3 regions of the Pseudarthrobacter sp. MOO13 genome follow, and region 1 is predicted to be linked to each of the others. Evidence: riboswitches for the same ligand, from Rfam matches in the RefSeq annotation. Region 1 holds a riboswitch; each other region holds the start of a gene.
What was found. A riboswitch is a leader RNA that binds a small molecule or an ion and turns the genes downstream of it on or off. The one in region 1 is predicted to bind cyclic di-AMP.

Region 1 (6,257 bases):
ATGGTCACCGAGTAGGAAAGCCTGCCGAGCCGGATTTCCAGCGGCTCCTCCACCGCGAGGACGTCTTCGCGGTGGCGGACCGGGTACTCCAGGGCGCCCGGCGATCCATCCAGTACGAATTTGTGCACCTTTCGGCGCTGGGTTACGCGTCCCATGTTCCAGCCTGCCTCGTCATGACTCCATCATGGCACTTTCGGCGCCCGGCTCAGTCCAGCAGCGCGCTCCAGTCGACGGGGCCGCTGGGTGCGGGCTTGCCCTTGGGCTGCCCGGTCCGTCCGGCGGTTCGGGGCTTGGGCTTGGCCGCCGCGTCCGCGGGCGGCGGGAGGGGCGGCCCCCAGGGCAGTGCGAAGGCCGGCACCGGCTCCCCCAGTTGCACGCCGTGCGGCGGTACCACCAGGACGCCGTCGGCGGCAGCCAGTCCCCGCATCATTCCCGGTCCTGTGTGCTGGGCCGGCGACGCCATGCCGTACAGCAGCCGGAACGGCATCAGCCGGGTGCGCCCCGGGTCCGGTTCGATCATGGTGCCGCACGGCACCTCCTGGACGGCGGGCATGGCGGCGTGGCCCAGCGCTGCGAGGAGTGGTGCGCCCACAGTGGACAATGCCATCATGGCCGCGAGCGGGTTGCCCGGGAGGCCCAGGACAAAGCGGCCGTCCGGAAGTTCGGCAAGGACGGCGGGGTGCCCCGGACGCATGGCCACGCCGTCGATGACCAGCCGGCCGCCAAGTTCAGCCACGGCCCGGCGGAAGTGGTCGGTCCCGGAGCGCCCGGTTCCTCCGGTGGTAATGACGACGTCGGCCGGCAGGTCCGGCGCGTCCGGCACCTCCGGCACAACGTCCTCGAGCGCCGCAAGCCATTCCTCGTAGGAGTCGCCGATTCGCTGCTGGCCGCCCGGTATGCCACCCAGCATCGCCACGACGTCCTGCAGCTGGGGCCCAAAGGTATCCCGCACCTTGCCCGGATCGGGGGTTCCTGAGTCCACCACCTCGGAGCCTGTCAGGACGAGGCGCACCACGGGCTTTCCCTGAACCTGGAGTTCATCGTGTCCGGCCAGTGCGGCCAGTGCCAGGTGTGCGGGGTTGAGGTCCACGCCGGCTTTGACCAGGACGTCCCCTTCCAGGGCCTCTTCGCCCGCTTTCCTGATGTGCTCACCGGCGCGAGGTTCCCCCGGGCGCGCCTTTCCTCCGGCCATCAGCAGCGGGAGTCCCTCGTCGTCCGTGGCCAGGACCGCATTCTCGGTCCTCAGGACCGCTTTGCCTCCGGCCGGGATCAGGCCTCCCGTAACGATGATGCTTGCTTGGTGCGGGGCAAGGCGGTTCCCGGGGTCCACCGGAATCCAGGGGCCGCTGCCGTTGACCGCCCAGCCGTCCATGGCTGAGGACGCATAGTGCGGCATGTCCTGGAGTGCCAGGATGTCCTGGTCGAGCCTGCGGCCGAGGGCCATGCGCAGCGGCACGGGCCCTCCCGGGATCGGGGTGGCCGCATCGAACGCAGCCTGCCGGGCTTCTTCCCAGGTGTGCGCCAGGTGGTGCCCGCTGGTTTCAGCCTCCGGTTCCGTGGTTTCCGGTCCAGGTGTTTCGTGCCCGGCGGTCCCCTGTGGTGCTTCGGGCTCGTCGGCAGGTGGGACCTCCGGCCAGTCGCGGGGTTCTGCCGTCATTCGCCGGGGGTCCCGGCGGCAGCTTCATTCTCGTAGTCGGCAGCCAGGGACCGTGCCACGGCCATCGCCGCTTCCATGGACACCGTGTCCATTTCCCTGCCCGGTGCGGCAGCCAGCCCCGCGGCGAATCCTGCGATGAACGTGGTGAGTGGAGCAGCCGGCCGGACCACGGCGTGGGCTGCGACGCCGGCAAGGGACAGCACTGCGTTCACGTCCACCTGGACGTCCTCCAGCTTGTATGCCTGGAGCAGGGCCCTGCACCATTCCTCCAGCGTCTCGTCCTGGCTTTTCACGACTTGCCTCCCACGTTGGCTCCGCACGTTTTGGTCAAAGTCTTCACGCTGGCTCCCGGCGGCGATCCCCAGCGTGGCAGCATCACCCCACGTATCCACGTCGGCAGTGGACCCGGCTGGGACTGTGACAAGCTGCACGTCCAGATTAGCAAGGAGGGACCTCACGGAGCCGTTGACCAGGGCGTCCCGGCGGGACAACTCACCGCACGATCTTTTTAACTCATCAGTGTTATATATGGCTGCCAGCGGCTGTTCCCTGCCGTCGGCCGAGCGGGCCACGGCGCCCCGGCCATCGCCCGCAGCTGCCACCGCGTCCCGGAGCATCGCCACCGCCCGGGCTGCCAGCGGCATGTCGCAGGCGAGAACCAGAGTGAAGGGCGCCCCTCCCCCAAAGGTGGCAAGGGCATCTAGGCCGGCTGAGATCCCGGCGGCAGGACCGGCAAACCTCGGCTCCTCCCGGCAGGACAGGACGCCTGGCGGCAGGGCCTGGGCGGGCCCGGCCTCATCGGCAGCCCCGCGGGACGGAGGGCCGCCGGCGGAAACGTCGCCCACAACAACCGTACGGCGGGCACCGGCAGCGGCGTCAAGGGTCCATGCCAGGAGGGTTCTTCCCCGGAGGACCAACGATTGCTTGGGTACTCCACCCAGCCGTGATGACCGGCCGCCCGCCAGGATCAGGGCGTCAAAGATCAACGGGTCCGTTTGCACCCACCCAGCCTAGCGAACAGCAACCGGCCTGGAAGCCGCTTGTCAGGCGGCGCGCTCGGGAAGCAGGAATGGATCCCAGGCGGGGGTTGGCTTCTCCAGTTCCTTGATCTGCCAGATGGTTCCGTGCGGCGGCTCCGGCACGAAGCGCAGGGTCCATCCCATCTCGCCGGGGGTATGGTCACCCTTGACGTTGTTGCACCGCAGGCAGGCAGCCACGAGATTCTCCCAGGAATCGGCTCCGCCCCGCGATTTTGGGTGGACATGGTCGATTGTGTGCGCTGCCTTTCCGCAATATGCACACTTGTGCCCGTCACGTCGAAGCACACCACGGCGGCTGACGGCCGTTGAGTGGTTGTACCGCGGGCGGATGTAGCGGTTGAGGAGGATCACGGACGGGCGGCCCAGGACGTCAGTGGGGCCCACCACGGGATCATCCCCCTCGGCCACCACGCTCGCCTTGCCTGTGAGCACAAGCACCAGCGCCCGGCGGAAGGTGATAACCGCCAGCGGTTCATATCCAGCATTCAGAACGAGAGTGCGCATGCACGTACCTCTTCACGGCCGCACCCGTCAGGGGCACGAGGGCCGGCTGCCCTCGGCATGTCCGGGCTATGGATCGACATCACAAGAGTAAACAGAGAATTGCAATATCAGGTAATCGGTATACGCGGAGGCCGGATCCCCACCCCGGTGGCGGGAGCCGGGATGCACGCAGAATGGCGGGAGTTAAACGGGAAAAGACCCCCGCCTCAAGGGCAGGGGTCCTTCCGGGCACATCTTATGCGGCGCCGCGTGCGGCGGGCGGCAGTGGTTACCGAACGTGGATGAAGACCGGTCCGGAGCCAACGTTGGCGCTGAACACAACGGTGTCGTTGCCGTTGAAGCCGCCGTGGACGGCCATCCCGTTTCCGGCGTAGACGGCGATGTGGGCCATTCCTCCGCCACCGTCGGCGTAGTAGATGAGGTCGCCGGGCTGGGCCTGGGATGCGGACACCCTGTCACCCAATGACAGGTAACCGGCGGGCCAGTCGTGGAAGTGGATGCCGACGGCAGCCAGTGCGTTGGTCACCAGCATGGTGCAGTCCTGGTGTACGCCAAGCTGGGCGTAGGCAGCGGACAGGATGGCAGCACCCTTTCCGCTGGCGGAAACCTGGGCGGCGGGGGCAGCCGTGGCATCGGCAGTTGCAACCTTGGCAGTCACCTTGGGAGCGGCAACGGCCTGGGCAACGGGAGCGGGAGCGGCTTCCTGCACCGCAACCTCGGGCTCGGGAGCCGGTGCCGGAGTGGTGGTAACTGCCGGCTTTTCGAAGCTGATGGCAATGGTGGAAGCCGCTGAGATCGGAGCGTCGACGGCGGATTCAACTTCCATGGCGGATGCCGGAGCCGAGTCGCGCTTGACGTTGGTGTCGGCTGCGTTGGCTGCGATGCCGCTGGTCAGGACCAGGCCGGAAGCTGCAGCGATTACTGCAGCCTGGCGGCCCATGCCGCCGGCGTTGTCGCTGACAGCCTTGGCAATGATCGCGATCGAGTTGGTTTTGGTGACCTCGGCGCGGTGCCGTGCGGTAGCACGAGTCGTCATCAGTTCTCTCTTTCGTTTTCCTCTGGACCGCGGTGGCCTGTCCGAGGGGGTTGGATGCGCCGGCATCTTGGGGGTACGCCGGCGCGTCCCGAACGGGGATGTTGGTTTCTAGCGAAAAAGCTTTGGGCAAAGAAATAGCCCTTGGAGCGTGGAGCCCAAGAACTACTTGTTCAGGTGGTAGTACGTGGAAGTACCGGTGGCTGCGGGAGAGTGGAGCATGGTTCCCTGCGACGGGTTGAGCGCGCTGATCATCATGCCGTTGCCGACGTAGATGCCGACGTGTGCGCCGCCGTTCTGGACCACGAGGTCGCCCGGCTGGGGGGTGGAGGTGGGGGTCATGATGCTCCACGCGTTCGTGCGGGGAATGCTGATTCCAGCCTGCGCGTAGACCCACTGAACGAAGCCAGAGCAGTCCCAGCCGTTGGGGGTGGTGCCGCCCCAGACGTAGGGGTGGCCGATGCCGGTGTAGGCGATCGCGGCGATACCCGAGGTGGCTGCGGACGAAACGGCTTCCACTGCCTGTCCGGCCTTGGACGCCTCCTGGCCGGCAGTGGTGGCGGTGCGGTCCGCGGACGCGGTGGACTGGGTGCGCACGGTTTCCACCTTCGGGGCGGCGGTGGTCTTGACCGCCGGACGCTCGAAGGAAACGGTGGCCGTGGGGGCCGCGGTGACAGCAAGGGCGGTCTGCGCGGAACCGGACTCCGTGGAGGCCGAGATGCCGGCAGTGGTGTCCGCGGCGTTGGCCGGCAGGCCCATGCTCAGGATGAGGCCTGAAGCCGCTGCCACAACGGCAGCCTGGCGGCCCACGGTCCCGACATTGGCGCTTACGGCCTTGGACATGGCGTCCAAGGGGTTGGCGCGAACCGTTTGCGCACGGTGGCGCGCAGAATTATGGCGTGAAGACACGAAGGTAGCCTCTCCCAATGCCTGCGAGGTGAGCTGTCGGATTCGGATGGGAGTCACCCGGCCACTTCGCTTCCTGGGAAGCTCATGACTTAACCCCAAGGCCTTCCAGAACGCAGAAGGCCAAAATTGGTTCCCCCGCCCCTGCCAGACGATGAAATGCGAACGGACCTTGAGCGGTGGCAGAGTTAGGCAATCCACTCAAGAGCGTCAACTTCGGAAAAGTTGACGCGAGTTAGACGGTACAGCAGTTTTGCTTCAATGTCACATTCAGGTCACGGCGGGTCACGGCGATCTGGGAGTGCGCAATCAAACGGTTACAGCCAGCCCATCGGATCGACCACTTCGCCGTTGACCTGAACTTCGAAGTGCAGGTGGCAGCCGGTGGACGCCCCGGTGGTCCCGCTCAACGCCACGACTTCGCCGCGGGAGACCGTTTGGCCCACCTTGACGTTGAAGGACGAGAGGTGGTTGTACGTGGTCTCCAGGCCGTTGCCATGGTCGATCACCACCCGGTTTCCACCGCCGAACTGGTGCCAGCCGGCGAAGGTCACGGTTCCTGTTGCGGCTGCCAGGACGGACGTCCCGCACTGTGCCACAAAGTCCTGTCCGCGGTGGAAATCTCCGGTGCCGCCGGTGATTGGGCTGACCCGGTAGCCGAAGGGCGACGCGGTCACGAGGGATGCCAGCGGCGCGGCCAGGGTCCCGGCGGAAGCCGCACGCGTTACTGATCCGGCCGACTGGGCGCTCAGCAGTTGCTTCAGCTTCCCGTCGGGGTCCGCCTGCGTTACGACGGCTGAGCGGCTGAAGTCGATCTGGGCGCCTACATCCGCGGAAATCTGGGGCTGGGGGCTGACTGCGGAGGCGGCCTGGGGCGCGATTCCGGCCGCATCCGTCGCCATAACGGGGCTGGTGGCGGGCATGGTCACCGTGAGCACCAGGCCGGTGGCGGCGAGGGCGATGCCGGCCTTTTGGCCGATGCCGCTGGCCGCGGCAAAGTCGGTGATTTGCCGGAACGGACCCCGGCGGCGGCGTGCATCCCGTTGCGGGTCGCGGGGGCGCTCCGCGGCGGCTACTTCGACAACCCGGGCTGCCTCAGGGGGGCCCGCCGCGCGAC
Region 2 (6,257 bases), 1.5 Mb from region 1:
TGGCGGGATTCGTGCACGGGGTCATGAATACGGACAACATGACCATCTCAGGGGAAACCATTGATTACGGCCCGTGTGCGTTCCTGGATGCCTTCGATCCCGCCGCCGTCTTCAGTTCCATCGATGTCAGTGGCCGTTACGCCTACGCCAACCAGCCAGTCCTTGCCGAATGGAACCTTGCCCGCCTTGCCGAGGCAATGCTGCCGCTCGTTGACGAAGACGAGGACAAAGCTGTTGCTGCAGCGGTGGAGGTGCTCGGTGGATTCCGTGGACAGTACAGCACGGCGTGGACGGGCGGCATGAAAACCAAACTGGGTCTTGCCGCTGGAAACGCCAGCGACGACGCCGCGTCCAGCCTTATTGACGATGTGGTGGCCATCCTCAAGGACGGCCCGGTGGATTACACCCTGTTCTTCCGTAACCTAGGCAGGGCGGCCCGCGGCGACCTGCGCCCGGTGCGCGGGATGGTGATGGATTTGGCCGGCTTCGACGCCTGGTCGGAGCGGTGGTTGGCGCTGCAACCCGACGCAGGGCTGATGGACAGCGTCAACCCGGCGTACATTCCACGGAACCATCTGGTGGAGGAAGCCCTCGCCGCCGGCACGGAGGGAGACACTGCCCCGCTGCACCGCCTGCTTCAGGCCGTGACCGATCCTTTCACCGAGCGGGCCGGGCTGGAACGCTACATGGACGGTGCCCCGGCGGACTTCGGGACGTATACGACCTTTTGCGGGACCTGATCCGACGACAACAGGAGGGTGGCAACCGGAGACCCGGCTGCCACCCTCCTGTTGGGAGCAGGCTTTACTGCGCGAAGACTAGGCGACGCGGACCACTGAGTAGCCGCTGAGCCAGCTGATGGAGTGCACCTGCGTGGTGTAGCCGTTGACGCCGCCACTCACAACCTGGCCGTTGCCGGCGTAAACGCCCACGTGGCCCGAGGTGATGATGAGGTCGCCGGGTGCCGGGCTCCCGACCACGCTGCCGTACTGGAAGAACTGCGTGGGAGCCAGGTCGCCGACGCTCTTGCCGACGGAGCGCAGGGCTTTTTCAACCATGGCGGTGCAGTCCTGGCTCACGCCGACCTGGCCGTAGGCGGAGGCCAGGATGGCAGCACCGGTCCCGCTCCCGGTGGTGGACGCCACCGGCGTTGCTGATGCGTAGGACATGTTCATGCCGGTGTTCGCCGGTGCGGTGGCGGCTGCCGCCTGGACGGGGGCCGCTGCCGGCGCAGGTGCTGCCACGTAGCCGGCGCCGGGGATCTGGATCTGGTCACCGGGGTAGATGATGGACGACAATCCCAGGCCGTTGGCAGCCAGGAGGTCATTGAGGCTGACTCCGTACGCGGCCGAAATCGCGCCGAGGGTGTCCCCGGAAACGACGGTGTGGACGGTTGCTGCCGCGGCTGCCGGAGCAGTTGCAGGAGCTGCGGCGGCCTGGACGCTGGCCTGCTCAGTGGTGTCCGCGCCCGTCACGCCCGCATGGGCCGGGGCGCCGACGCCGAACGCGATGCCGGACGCGGCGGCAACAGCGAGGGCCGGACGGCCAAACGAACGGGCCTGTGATTTGGCCGTCACGGCGAGTCCCTCGAGCGCAATGGAGCGGGCCGGGGTCGCGCGGTGGCGGGCAGTGCTGAGATTCTTTGACACGATTGATCGCCTCTCCCATGCCTGCGGGGTGAGCTGTCGGGTTCGGGTTGGAGATACCCGGCCGAACATATCTCCGCGGTGGGCGGAGGAGCTGTCCGACTTAACCCCAAGACCTGAAAGGTCGTGGAAACTTGGTTCCCCCGTCCCTGCCAGCATGAATGCGGTTGAATCCCGGTATCAGCGGCAGGGCTCGGCAAACTGATGGGAGTGTCCCGTTTGGGGAGGGACACCAGAAGACCATAACCCGCCGACCCTCCCATTGTCACGTTTAGATAACATGCGAGGTTCTTCTCTCGTATTCAACCAACGATTGGATGGGTCCGATCCACCCACGCCGGGCTCCCGCCGGTCCGGCACCGGACCAAACGGGTAACAAAGCAGGCACGGCCGCCTTTCCGCTCCGGCGTGCCGCCGGTATGCTTCGGGACTATGCCCCTGTTCGTGACCATGCCCACGTCCCCGCTGGTGGGGGGACTGCTCGCCATCGCAGTGGCAGCGGCCACGGTCCTGCCGGCCACTGCAGACGAGCCTGCACCTCCCGGTGGGTATCCGTCCTGGGCTGACGTGCAGCAGGCGCAGTCTTCCGAGGCAGCGAAAGCGGCAGAGATCACCACCATCAATGGGTTCCTGGACGGCCTCCAGACCCAGGCTGAAGCCGCCGGTAACACGGCGGTCCGGGCATCGGCCGACTACGCCGCAGCCGACGCCGGGCTGCAAGCGGCATCGGTAAGGCTGGATTCATTGTCCGCCCGGGCTGCCCGCGCCAACGACGAACTGGCCCGGCATCGCAAGGAAATCGGAGCGCTTGCCGTCCAGGCGTACAAGACGGGCGGGACCAATACCGGATTCTTCGTGGCCCTTGATGCCCTGCGGAACAACAGCGTCCAAGGGCTCAACCTCGTCCAGCTGGTGGGCGACAAGACTGCTGCTCTGGTGGAGAAAGCTGCGGCTGCCGGAAAAGTTGCCGCATCACTGGCAGAGCAGGAAAAAGTGGCCCGCACTGAGCGGGAACGACTGTCCGGGGAAGCAAAAGCCAAACTGGATGCAGCCCGCTCCGCCCAGGATGCGCTTGCCCGGCAGGTAAATGACGAACAGCAGCACAGCACCGAACTGACCGCCCAGCTTGCCTCGCTGAAGGGAACGACGGCGGCACTTGAGGGGGAGTATCGCCAGGGCCAGGCGGCGCTGGCTGCCTATGAAGCGGCCCAGGAGGCCAAGCGCGCCGCTGCGGCGCAGCAGGCCCGCCGGCAGGCCGAAGCCGCGGCGCAGGCTGCCGCGGCCGCAGCCAGGCAGCCCAAACCCGCGGCTGCAGCTCCGGCCGGCAACGCGGCGGTACCGGCCCCGCCGGCCGGCCCGGTTCCCGGCAGTCCGCCGCAGCCGGCCGTGCCCGGCCCGCCGCCCGTCGTCGTTCCCTCCGTCCCGGGCGGTGCCGTCAATGATCCTGCCGGCGCCAAGGCCTATGCCTCAGGACGCCTGGGTGCCCTCGGCTGGGGCGCCGACCAGTTCCAGTGCCTGTCCCAGCTGTGGACCAAGGAATCCGGCTGGCTGACCACGGCCACGAATGCCTCATCCGGGGCCTATGGCATAGCCCAGGCCCTGCCGCCGGGAAAGTACGCCAGCGCCGGAAGCGACTGGCTGACGAGTTACCGGACGCAGATTGACTGGGGGCTCGGCTACATCCGCGACCGCTACGGGTCCCCGTGCGGCGCCTGGAGCCATTCCGTCGCCCTGAACTGGTACTGACTGACGCGCTAGGCTTTCCGCATGCCAGATTTCGAACGGTTCAGGGTGCTGCTCGAAGAGGAACGGGCCCGGAGGTTGGCCCTGTTGCCGGCGCTGCGGGCTGATATCGACGCGGCCAACGCGGCCCGGCAGGACTCCAACGTCGATGACGAACACGATCCCGAGGGCGCCACGATCGCCTTCGAACTGTCGCAGGCGTCGGCATTGTTGAAGCAGAGTTCAGCCGGGCTGGACCAAGTGGAGGCAGCCCTGGAGCGGCTGGCCAACGGCACCTATGGAACCTGTGCGGTCTGCGGCGAGCCCATTGCGGCCGGCAGGCTCGAGGCGCGGCCCTGGACCCCATTCTGTATCCTTCATGCCTCTGCGGGGCGGGGGCGGTGACCGAGGTGCCCGACGTCGCGGCTGCTGCTGAATTTATCGACCGGACCCTTCAGAACGAGGGTGCCTGGTACCGGGCCGACGAGGTGGGCTACCGGCTGGGCGGAGCCCTGGCCTCCTACGGGTCTTCGATCGGCGCAGTCCGCGGCACAGTCCGGGACGCCCTTAGGAAGTTCAAGGACATGGGCCATGACACCACGGTCATGCTGGCCTCCGCCCTGTGGGGCCAGCCGAAACCAGGCTCGCAGCCGGTCTTCGAACGCCGGCTGGCCGCCGTTGTCCTGCTGCAAACAAAGGTGCAGGTGCTGCGGCATTCGGACCTCACCCGGCTGGAGGGCTTTCTCCGGTCGGCCCAGGCGGCAGAGCTGGCCGGGCCTTTGGTCTCCGACGTCCTGGTGCCCTTGCTGGCCGGCTTGGACCACCGAGACCGCCAGCGGGCCGCGGCTGTCCTGGCGCGCTGGCGCGCAGACCCTGAATCCCAACTCCAAACGGCAGCACGCCTCCTGGAGAAAGAGTTGACACAATGACCTGCAAGCCACAGAGGAGAGCCCATGAGTGAAGCGTTTGACCTGGAACGATTCGTCGCCGCCCAAGACAGTGGGGGAACCTACCGAAGCGCGCTTGGCGAATTGCAGCTCGGCAACAAGACCGGGCACTGGATGTGGTTCATTTTCCCCCAAGTTGCCGGGTTGGGGCAGAGCGCCACGTCGCGGACTTACGCCATCTCGTCCCTGGCAGAGGCACGGGCCTACCTGGACCACCCCGTCCTGGGCCCGCGCCTTCTTGAGTGTGCCTTGGCTCTCACCACGCATTCCGGCCGTTCGGCGTCGGACATCCTTGGCGGAATCGATACGCAGAAGCTCCGTTCGTCCATGACACTGTTTCTCCGGGCCGCGCCCGGAGAAACAGTGTTCAAGACGGTCCTGGCCCAATTTTTTGATGGCGAGCCGGATCCTGCCACGGATGAGCTCCTGGCCGGCCAGGAGGTCGCCGAATAACCGGAGGGCCCGCCGTGTTGGGCGGCCGGGAGCCTAGGGCGTGGGGCTGCCGCCGTTGACATTCAGTGTCTCGCCGACCACGTAGCTGGACTCGGGTGAGGCCAGGAAGACGTAGGCGGGGGCCAGTTCAGCGGGCTGGCCGGCACGGCCCAGGGGAGTGGATTGGCCGAACTCGGGCAATTCTTCCTTGGGCTGGCCGCTGCTGACCTGCAGCGGAGTCCAGATGGGCCCGGGCGCCACCGCGTTGACCCGGATTCCCTTGGGCGCAAGCTGTTGAGCCAGGCCCTTGGTGAAGTTGTTGATGCTGGCCTTGGTGGTGGCATAGTCCACCAGGGTCGGCGACGGGTTGTAGGCCTGGATGGACGTGGTGTTGATGATGGTGGAGCCGGCGGGCATGTGCGGCACGGCAGCCTTCGTGACCCAGAACATGGCGTAGACGTTGGTCTTGAGCGTGTGGTCGAACTGCTCATCCGAAATGTCCTGCAGATCCTCCTGTGCAACCTGCTTTCCGGCGTTGTTGACCAAGACGTCAACCCCGCCCAGCACTGCCACGGCAGTATCCACCAGTTCGCGGCACGCTGCGGAATCCTTCAGGTCGCCCGGCACCTTGACCGCCTTCCGGCCTGCGGCCTCAATGATCCCGGCGATGCGCGCGGCGTCTTCCTCTTCCTGCGGCAAGTAGGAAAGGACGACGTCGGCGCCTTCCCTGGCGAAGGCGATGGCCGTCGCGGCGCCGATCCCGGAGTCCGCGCCGGTAACGATGGCCCGGCGGCCTTCCAGCCGGCCGGTGCCGCGGTAGGTTTCCTCACCCAGGTCGGCCTTGGGCTCCAGGTCGGCGTCCAGGCCCGGTTCGGGCTGGTGCTGCTTGGGCGGGGAGATCTTTTCGTAGGCGGTCACGGGATTGCGGAAGGTGTACTGGTCAGTCATGGTGGTCCTCCTGTTCGGGTGGGACGCGGGCCCATTGGCGGCCCGGGACATGAAGCAGCCGGCAATTGCGGAAAGGGTAGCCAATAAAAACTAAGCTTGCTTACTGTTCCAGCCTAGGCAATTCCGGCCGCCGTGCCAAGCGCTCACCGCGGGACCTCCACCAGCCGGACCCCGGCAAGGGCGCCATCGTCGAGTACCGCCTCCATATAGGTGCAAACCGGCTGGCGCCGGCGGTCCGTAGGCGACCCGGGGTTCAGCAGCCGAAGCCCGCGCGGTGACACCGTGTCCCAGGGGATGTGGCTGTGGCCGAAGACCAGCACATCGGCGTCCGGGTACAGTGCTTCGCACCGGAGCTCGCGTCCTGTGGCCGGCCCGGTCTCATGGACCATGGCAAAGCGGACCCCATCCAGGGTGGCAGTTGCCGTTTCCGGCAGGCGCCGGCGCAGTTCGGGACCGTCGTTGTTGCCGTAGACGGCCAGCAGCCGCTTGCTCCGGCGTTCGAATTCGTCCAGCAGGGCTGCCTCCACCCAGTCGCCGGCGTGGAAAACCACATCGGCATTTT
Region 3 (6,257 bases), 160 kb from region 1:
CTGGCAGTGTCGCTGCTCAAGGACCCCGTCTTCGACGCATTCCTGACAGGTTCGTCCCGGTTCGAAGACCTGCCCGGCGTCGTCCAAAGCCTGGCGGACGGCACCTTGGAAGCCCTGTGCCACGTCGTCGAATACCCCGCCACCAGCCCAGCTGCCCACGACTCCGAAAACTTGAGGTAACCCATGTTCAGCCTGACCGTCCGCCGCCACTTCATGATCGCCCACAGCCTTCCGCGTAAAGCCTTCGGACCTGCACAGGGACTCCATGGGGCCACTTTCGTGGCCGAGGTGGCCTTCCGCCGCCGCGTCCTGAACGATGATGCGATCGTCCTGGATATCGGTGCCGCCGGAACCATCATCGAGGAAGTACTCGCCGACCTGAACTACAAAAACCTGGACGAGCACCCGGATTTCGACGGCAAGCTCAGCACCACGGAGGCGCTGGCCGAGTACATTGCCAATAAAGTCGCCACCCGGATCAAGGACAGCGACGACGGCCGCGAACTCGCAGGCCTCGACGTCACGCTGCGCGAGAATCCGGACGCGTGGGCCGCCTATTCCCTGGACTTCACCGCCTGACCGTGCGGCACATCCGGCTGCTGGTCCCCGGAAACATCCGCCACAGCTCGGGCGGCAACGTCTACAACGCGTGCCTGGTTGCCGGCCTCCAGGCCTTGGGTGAAGGGGTTGAGGTCATTGCCGTGGAGGGCACCTGGCCGGATGCCGGCGCACACGATCGACGCCGGTTGGGTGCCCTCCTCGGGGCGTGGAACCCGGAAACTCATCCCGGGCAGCCTGTGGCGATCGTGGATGGACTGGTGGCCGTCGGCGCTCCGGACGAACTGGAATTCGCTGCGAAGGCCGGCCGGCAAACGTGGGTCCTGGTGCATATGCCTGTGCCGGAAGATGCAGGCGGCCGGGCCCTTCTACGTGAGGGCAGGGCTTTGCGCGCCGCAGCCGGCGTCATCTGCACCAGCACGTCTGCGGCAAACGAGCTCCGCAAACGGGGGCTCCCGCAAGCGCGGGTCGTCCTGCCCGGAGTTGTCCCAGCAGCCCAGGCCTGCGGTTCAACGCCCCCGCACCTGGCCCTGGTGGCCGCCTTGCTGCCCAACAAGGACCAGCTGCTGGCCGTGGAAGCACTCGCCCAAATCCAGGACGTGCCATGGACTGCGTCCCTGGTGGGATCCGACCGCGCCGACCAAGCCTACGCGCAGGAAATCCGGGGCGCCGTCCTCGCCCACGGATTGCAGGAACGGGTCCGGCTCACCGGCGAGCTGACCGGTGAAACACTGGAAAATGAATGGGCGAAGACCGACCTCAGCCTGTTGCTGTCCCGGGCGGAGGCATTCGGAATGGTGGTCACCGAGTCCCTGGCCCACGGCATCCCCGTCGTTGTCCGGGAAGAGACAGGGGCAGTGGAGGCCCTGGGCCTGGCAGGATTAACAGCGGCCGACGGCGGCCCCCGCCTTCCCGGGGCAGTGCTGCGGCTGCCGGCCGGGGGACAGGAAAGTCCCAGACTGCTGGCAGGGGTCCTGCGGCGGTGGCTTGGGGACGCCGCTCTCCGCGAAAGTTGGCGCGCAGCAGCGCTGGAGGCGCGGACGAGGCTACCGGGCTGGAGCAGTACCGCCCGGGAAGTGCTGGCCCTGCTGGGGGCCCGGGACTGACAGCGGGACTGAGCCCGGGCCGACTGCGGACCAGGGCTGTGGACTAGGGCTGCGGGCTGATACTCCGGTGTCCCGCGAAAAACTCCCGCAACAGTAGGGCGCACTCTTCCTCGCGGACGCCCGGGTACACTTCAACCCAGTGGTTGAGCCGCCGTTCGCGGAGGATGTCGAACACCGAACCGGCAGCGCCGGCCTTTTCGTCCCAGGCACCGAACACCACCCGCGGGATCCGGGCCAGGACGATCGCGCCGGCGCACATGGCGCAGGGTTCCAGCGTGACCACCAGCGTGCAATCAGACAACCGCCAGCCGTCGCCGCTGCCGCCGCCGAGCCGTGCCCGTTCCTGCAGCCGGGCCGCCGCTTCCCGGATGGCCACCACCTCGGCGTGGGCCGTGGGGTCGCCCAGTTCCTCCCGCTGGTTCCGGCCGGAACCCAGGACCCCGCCGTCGGGCCCCAGCACCACGGCGCCGATGGGAACATCCTCCGTTGCGAGTGCCCGGCGCGCTTCCGCCAACGCAAGGCCCATCCAGGCATGATGTTTCTTTTCGGGCAACGGCATGGCTCAATGATAGTTTCGGGGATACTCAGGTTACTTACCGACGCCGGGAGGCACCATGGACACTCTTCGGGATCGCCTAGGTCTTTGGTTCAAGCCCTATGCGGCGCTGGTCCTCACCATCCTCGTGGGCGGTGCGATCATCGTATCCCTGGCCTTGCTTGGCGCCGAGGTGTACGACAATGTGGTGGATTCCGCGGGCCTGGCCAACCTGGACAAGCCGGCCCTGGCCCTGTCGGAGAGCTTGCGCAGCCCCGGCCTCGATGCGTTCGTTACCGGCTTCACCAATATCGGCGGCGGAATCGGAATGCCCATCCTCGCCAGCATCCTCACCGCCTGGCTGACCTTCCTCAGCCGGAACTGGCGGCCCCTCATCCTGGTTGGCGGCGCAGCGGCCGTCTCCATCATGGCCACGACGTTCGGCAAGAAACTGGTGGGCCGCACCCGCCCGGACCACGCGGACGCGGTGCCCCCATACGAGGATTCACCGTCGTTCCCGAGCGGGCACACCCTGAACACCACCGTGGTGATCAGCCTGGTGGTGTACCTGATCTGCCTCCAGTTCCACGCCATGCGCGTCCGGGTCCTGGCCATCACGGCGGGCGCGGTGTTCATCATCGCCATGGGTTTGAGCAGGGTTTTCCTGGGCCACCACTGGCTCACGGATGTCATGGCGGGCTGGCTGCTGGGGCTCACCTGGGTGGGTGTGGTGATTATGGCCCACCGGCTGTTCCACATTGTCCGCAGGCGGGAACACGTGGGTGCGGCGCCGTCGTTCGACCGTCCCATCGTCCGGGACGTGGTGGCCGAGGAGCTGCACGACGGCGAACACTACGGACCCGGCAAAGGCAGCGCCGGATGATAGTTTTAGGGGATGCGCACTCTCGTTGTTGACCACCCCCTGGTCGCCCACAAGCTCACCGTCCTGCGGGACAAAAACACGCCGTCGCCGGTCTTCCGCCAGCTGACGGAGGAGCTGGTGACCCTCCTGGCCTATGAGGCCACGCGGGAGGTCCGCACCGAGCCCGTCACCATCCAAACGCCCGTCAGCACCACGGTCGGCACCGCGTTCACCAAGCCCACGCCGCTGGTAGTTCCCATCCTGCGCGCCGGCCTGGGCATGCTGGAAGGCATGACCAAGCTGGTGCCCACCGCCGAGGTGGGCTTCCTGGGCATGGCCCGGGACGAGGAAACCCTGGACATCATCACGTATGCCGAGCGCCTCCCCGAGGACCTCACCGGCCGCCAGGTCTTCGTCCTGGACCCGATGCTGGCCACCGGCGGAACCCTGCGTGAGGCCATCAAGTTCCTCTTCAAGCGCGGCGCCTCCGACGTCACCTGCATCTGCCTGCTGGCAGCCCCGGAGGGCCTGGCCAAGCTGGAGGAGGAACTGGGCGACGCGAACGTGCACATCGTCCTGGCCTCCATCGACGAGAAGCTCAACGAGAAGTCCTACATTGTTCCCGGCCTCGGCGACGCCGGCGACCGCCTGTACGGGATCGCCGGGTAGGTTCCACCCTTTTTCAAAACCGTTCCCGCCGCTAGCCTGTGCGGATGGACTGGAAACTAGAACTCGTCTTTGTCCCTGTATCCGATGTGGACCGCGCCAAGGATTTCTATGTTAACAAGGTTGGCTTCAACGCCGACTACGACGAACGCCCGTCGGAGTCGATCCGCTTCGTGCAGTTGACGCCACCCGGCTCCGCCTGCTCCATCTGCATCGGCGAAGGGCTCACCGACGCTCCGCCCGGCACAGGATCCAACCTCCAGCTGGTGGTCAGCGACATCGAGGCTGCCCACCGCCAGCTCAAGGGCAACGGCGTGGACGTCAGCGACGTGGATGTGCAGCAGTGGGGCCACTTCCTGTACTTCGCCGATCCGGACGGCAACAAGTGGTCTGTCCAGTACATCCCCTGGCGGAACGCCGGGCCGGGCGACGTCCAGGGCGCCGGTTAACGCAAACCGCGGGCCGCATCGACATGATGCGGCCCGCGGTTTGCGTTGCGCCCGGTGCTGGTGGTGCCTAGTACCAGTTGTGTGCCAGGTGGAAGTTCAACGCGCCGCAGGGCGAGGCGTAGCTCTTCTTGATGTAGTCCAGGCCCCAGTTGATCTGCGTGCGGTAGTTGGTTAGGTAGTCGGCGCCTGCGCTGGCCATCTTCTCCGCCGGCAGCGACTGGACGATGCCGTACGCGCCGCTGCTGGCGTTGGTGGCGGTGGTGGTCCAATCGGATTCCTTGGTCCACAGCGTCTGCAGGCACTGCATCTGGTCCGGTCCCCAGCCAAAGGAGGACAGCTGGCTGGCGGCGTAGGCCTGGGCGCCCGCGGGATCGTTGACCGCGACGGCGGGAGCAGGCTCAGGCGCGGGGGCCGGCGCAGGTGCGGGTGCTTCAGCCGGCGGGGCGGCGGGAGCGGGCGCGGGGGCCGGCTCCGCGGCCTGCGGTGCCACGCTGATGGCGGAAGGAGCAGGATTCGCGGCCGGGTTGGACCGGATTTCGCTCTTCTCGATGCTCATCTGGGCATCCGCCGCCGACGTGGAAGCGCTTGACCCGGTGGACGACGCCTGGGTCATGCTGTTGGTCGCCTGGCCTGCCGCGCCAACGCCAACCAGCACCGCGCATGATGCAGCGAGGACCGCAACACGCCGGCCCACGGTGGTCTTTTTGGCGGGCTGGGGTTTGGCCCGATGTTTTGCCTTGGTTTGCAGGCATGGTTTTGCCATGGATTTAGACATGATTGATCGCCTCTCACACCTGCGGAGTTAGCTGTCGGGTTCGGATGAGGGCATCCGGCCGCACGGAAAAAACACGTGCTGGCTTAACCCCAAGGGCAATCATTGCCCGGGACGGTGGGTCCCCCGCCTCTGCCGTTGCTCAAGCGGAATCCGGGAAGCGGCAGAGCTTGGCGTCAACCCGGGATATGCGGCCCGAACGGGGACCGCACCCAATCGACGGTACAGGAAGATTGCGCATTAGTCACATTTGGGTAACGGAAGTCACGAATCATGGCGCGTCGATTTGCTGCAGGCGGATCCCCGGCGCCGGGTTATCCCGCCAGGATATAGACCGTGGTCCCGCCAATGTTTTGCGCCGGGAACGTGGACTCCACCCACTGTGCAATCCGGGTGGAGGCGTCAGAGCCGCTGCTGGACATCATGGTCCCGCCGGCAATGAAGTAGTGGATCCGGCCTTGGGAGACCAGCGCTTGGAACTGTTCCAGCGTGGGGGAGGGGTCGGTGCCGTTGAAGCCGCCCACGGCCATCACCGGCAGTTCCGTGGCCAGTTGGTAACCTGCGGCATTGTTCGAACCGACTACTGCCGCTGCCCAGGTGTAGTTTGAGGCACCGTCCTTCAACGCGGCCACGAGCCCGGCCGACGGCGTGGGCGCACCCAGAAGGCCGGCCATCCCGCCGGCGCGGCCACCGGTGGCACCCTGACCGCCCTGCGCTGCCCCGCCCTGGCCGGCCCCCTGGCCTTGTCCGCCCTGGCCGGCACCCTGGCCTTGTCCGGCCTGGCCGTTGAACTGCCGGGACGTGCCGCCCGCGCCAAACCCGCCGGTCCGGTTTCCGCCGAACCCGCCCGGGCCGCCGAACGACGGCGCCGGTCCGGCGCTGACAATGGCCCCGCTGTGCGCCGTCGCCGCCGTCGACATGGAGAAGGCCAGCGGGCCGGCGAGCGATGCCGCAATGGCGAGCGCCGTCGTCGTCCGTTGCACGGAGCGCAGGCGGATGAACCTGTTCAACCCTGTTCCTGCTGCGGCCGCAAGGCCTGCCGCCAGCACCACCCAGCGCAGCCACGGGCCGTAGGCGGATGTGGTTCCCAGCAGGGTGAATGCCATCAGGGGCTGCCGCGGCCACTGCGGCGGCCAGGAAGACCGCCGCGGCGGCCTGCCGCCGGTGCTGCCAGAGAAGTACCGGGCCCAGGCCGGCCAGGGCTGCGATCCCCGGTGCCAATGCCACCGCGTAGTAGGGGTGGATGATGCCCGCCATGAAACTGAAGACCAGGCCGGTCACCAGGACCCAGGAACCCCAGATGAGCACC

Region 2: it holds a riboswitch for cyclic di-AMP, as region 1 does, so the genes downstream of both, AC4EEO_RS08330 (C40 family peptidase) here and AC4EEO_RS14975 (C40 family peptidase) in region 1, are expected to answer to the same signal.
Region 3: it holds a riboswitch for cyclic di-AMP, as region 1 does, so the genes downstream of both, AC4EEO_RS15630 (aggregation-promoting factor C-terminal-like domain-containing protein) here and AC4EEO_RS14975 (C40 family peptidase) in region 1, are expected to answer to the same signal.

What each region holds. Positions count from the first base shown of each region.
Region 1 is NZ_CM177848.1:3,277,462-3,283,718, forward strand. It holds gene fdhD (formate dehydrogenase accessory sulfurtransferase FdhD) at 1-155, opposite strand, end outside; gene AC4EEO_RS14955 (molybdopterin molybdotransferase MoeA) at 206-1,657, opposite strand; gene AC4EEO_RS14960 (NTP transferase domain-containing protein) at 1,654-2,658, opposite strand; gene AC4EEO_RS14965 (HNH endonuclease) at 2,701-3,201, opposite strand; gene AC4EEO_RS14970 (NlpC/P60 family protein) at 3,470-4,237, opposite strand; gene AC4EEO_RS14975 (C40 family peptidase) at 4,400-5,077, opposite strand; cyclic di-AMP (ydaO/yuaA leader) riboswitch at 5,148-5,329, opposite strand; gene AC4EEO_RS14980 (M23 family metallopeptidase) at 5,458-6,257, opposite strand, start outside.
Region 2 is NZ_CM177848.1:1,790,831-1,797,087, forward strand. It holds gene AC4EEO_RS08325 (protein adenylyltransferase SelO) at 1-740, shown strand, start outside; gene AC4EEO_RS08330 (C40 family peptidase) at 819-1,649, opposite strand; cyclic di-AMP (ydaO/yuaA leader) riboswitch at 1,653-1,825, opposite strand; gene AC4EEO_RS08335 (coiled-coil domain-containing protein) at 2,079-3,392, shown strand; gene AC4EEO_RS08340 (TraR/DksA family transcriptional regulator) at 3,414-3,773, shown strand; gene AC4EEO_RS08345 (DNA alkylation repair protein) at 3,770-4,297, shown strand; gene AC4EEO_RS08350 (DUF1810 domain-containing protein) at 4,322-4,768, shown strand; gene AC4EEO_RS08355 (glucose 1-dehydrogenase) at 4,802-5,695, opposite strand; gene AC4EEO_RS08360 (metallophosphoesterase family protein) at 5,839-6,257, opposite strand, start outside.
Region 3 is NZ_CM177848.1:3,438,390-3,444,646, reverse strand. It holds gene AC4EEO_RS15665 (zinc-dependent alcohol dehydrogenase) at 1-180, shown strand, start outside; gene AC4EEO_RS15660 (6-pyruvoyl trahydropterin synthase family protein) at 184-579, shown strand; gene AC4EEO_RS15655 (glycosyltransferase family 4 protein) at 582-1,664, shown strand; gene AC4EEO_RS15650 (nucleoside deaminase) at 1,708-2,223, opposite strand; gene AC4EEO_RS15645 (phosphatase PAP2 family protein) at 2,279-3,082, shown strand; gene upp (uracil phosphoribosyltransferase) at 3,095-3,730, shown strand; gene AC4EEO_RS15635 (glyoxalase superfamily protein) at 3,775-4,176, shown strand; gene AC4EEO_RS15630 (aggregation-promoting factor C-terminal-like domain-containing protein) at 4,244-4,951, opposite strand; cyclic di-AMP (ydaO/yuaA leader) riboswitch at 4,957-5,117, opposite strand; partial or broken gene AC4EEO_RS15625 (glycosyltransferase family 39 protein) at 5,263-6,257, opposite strand, start outside.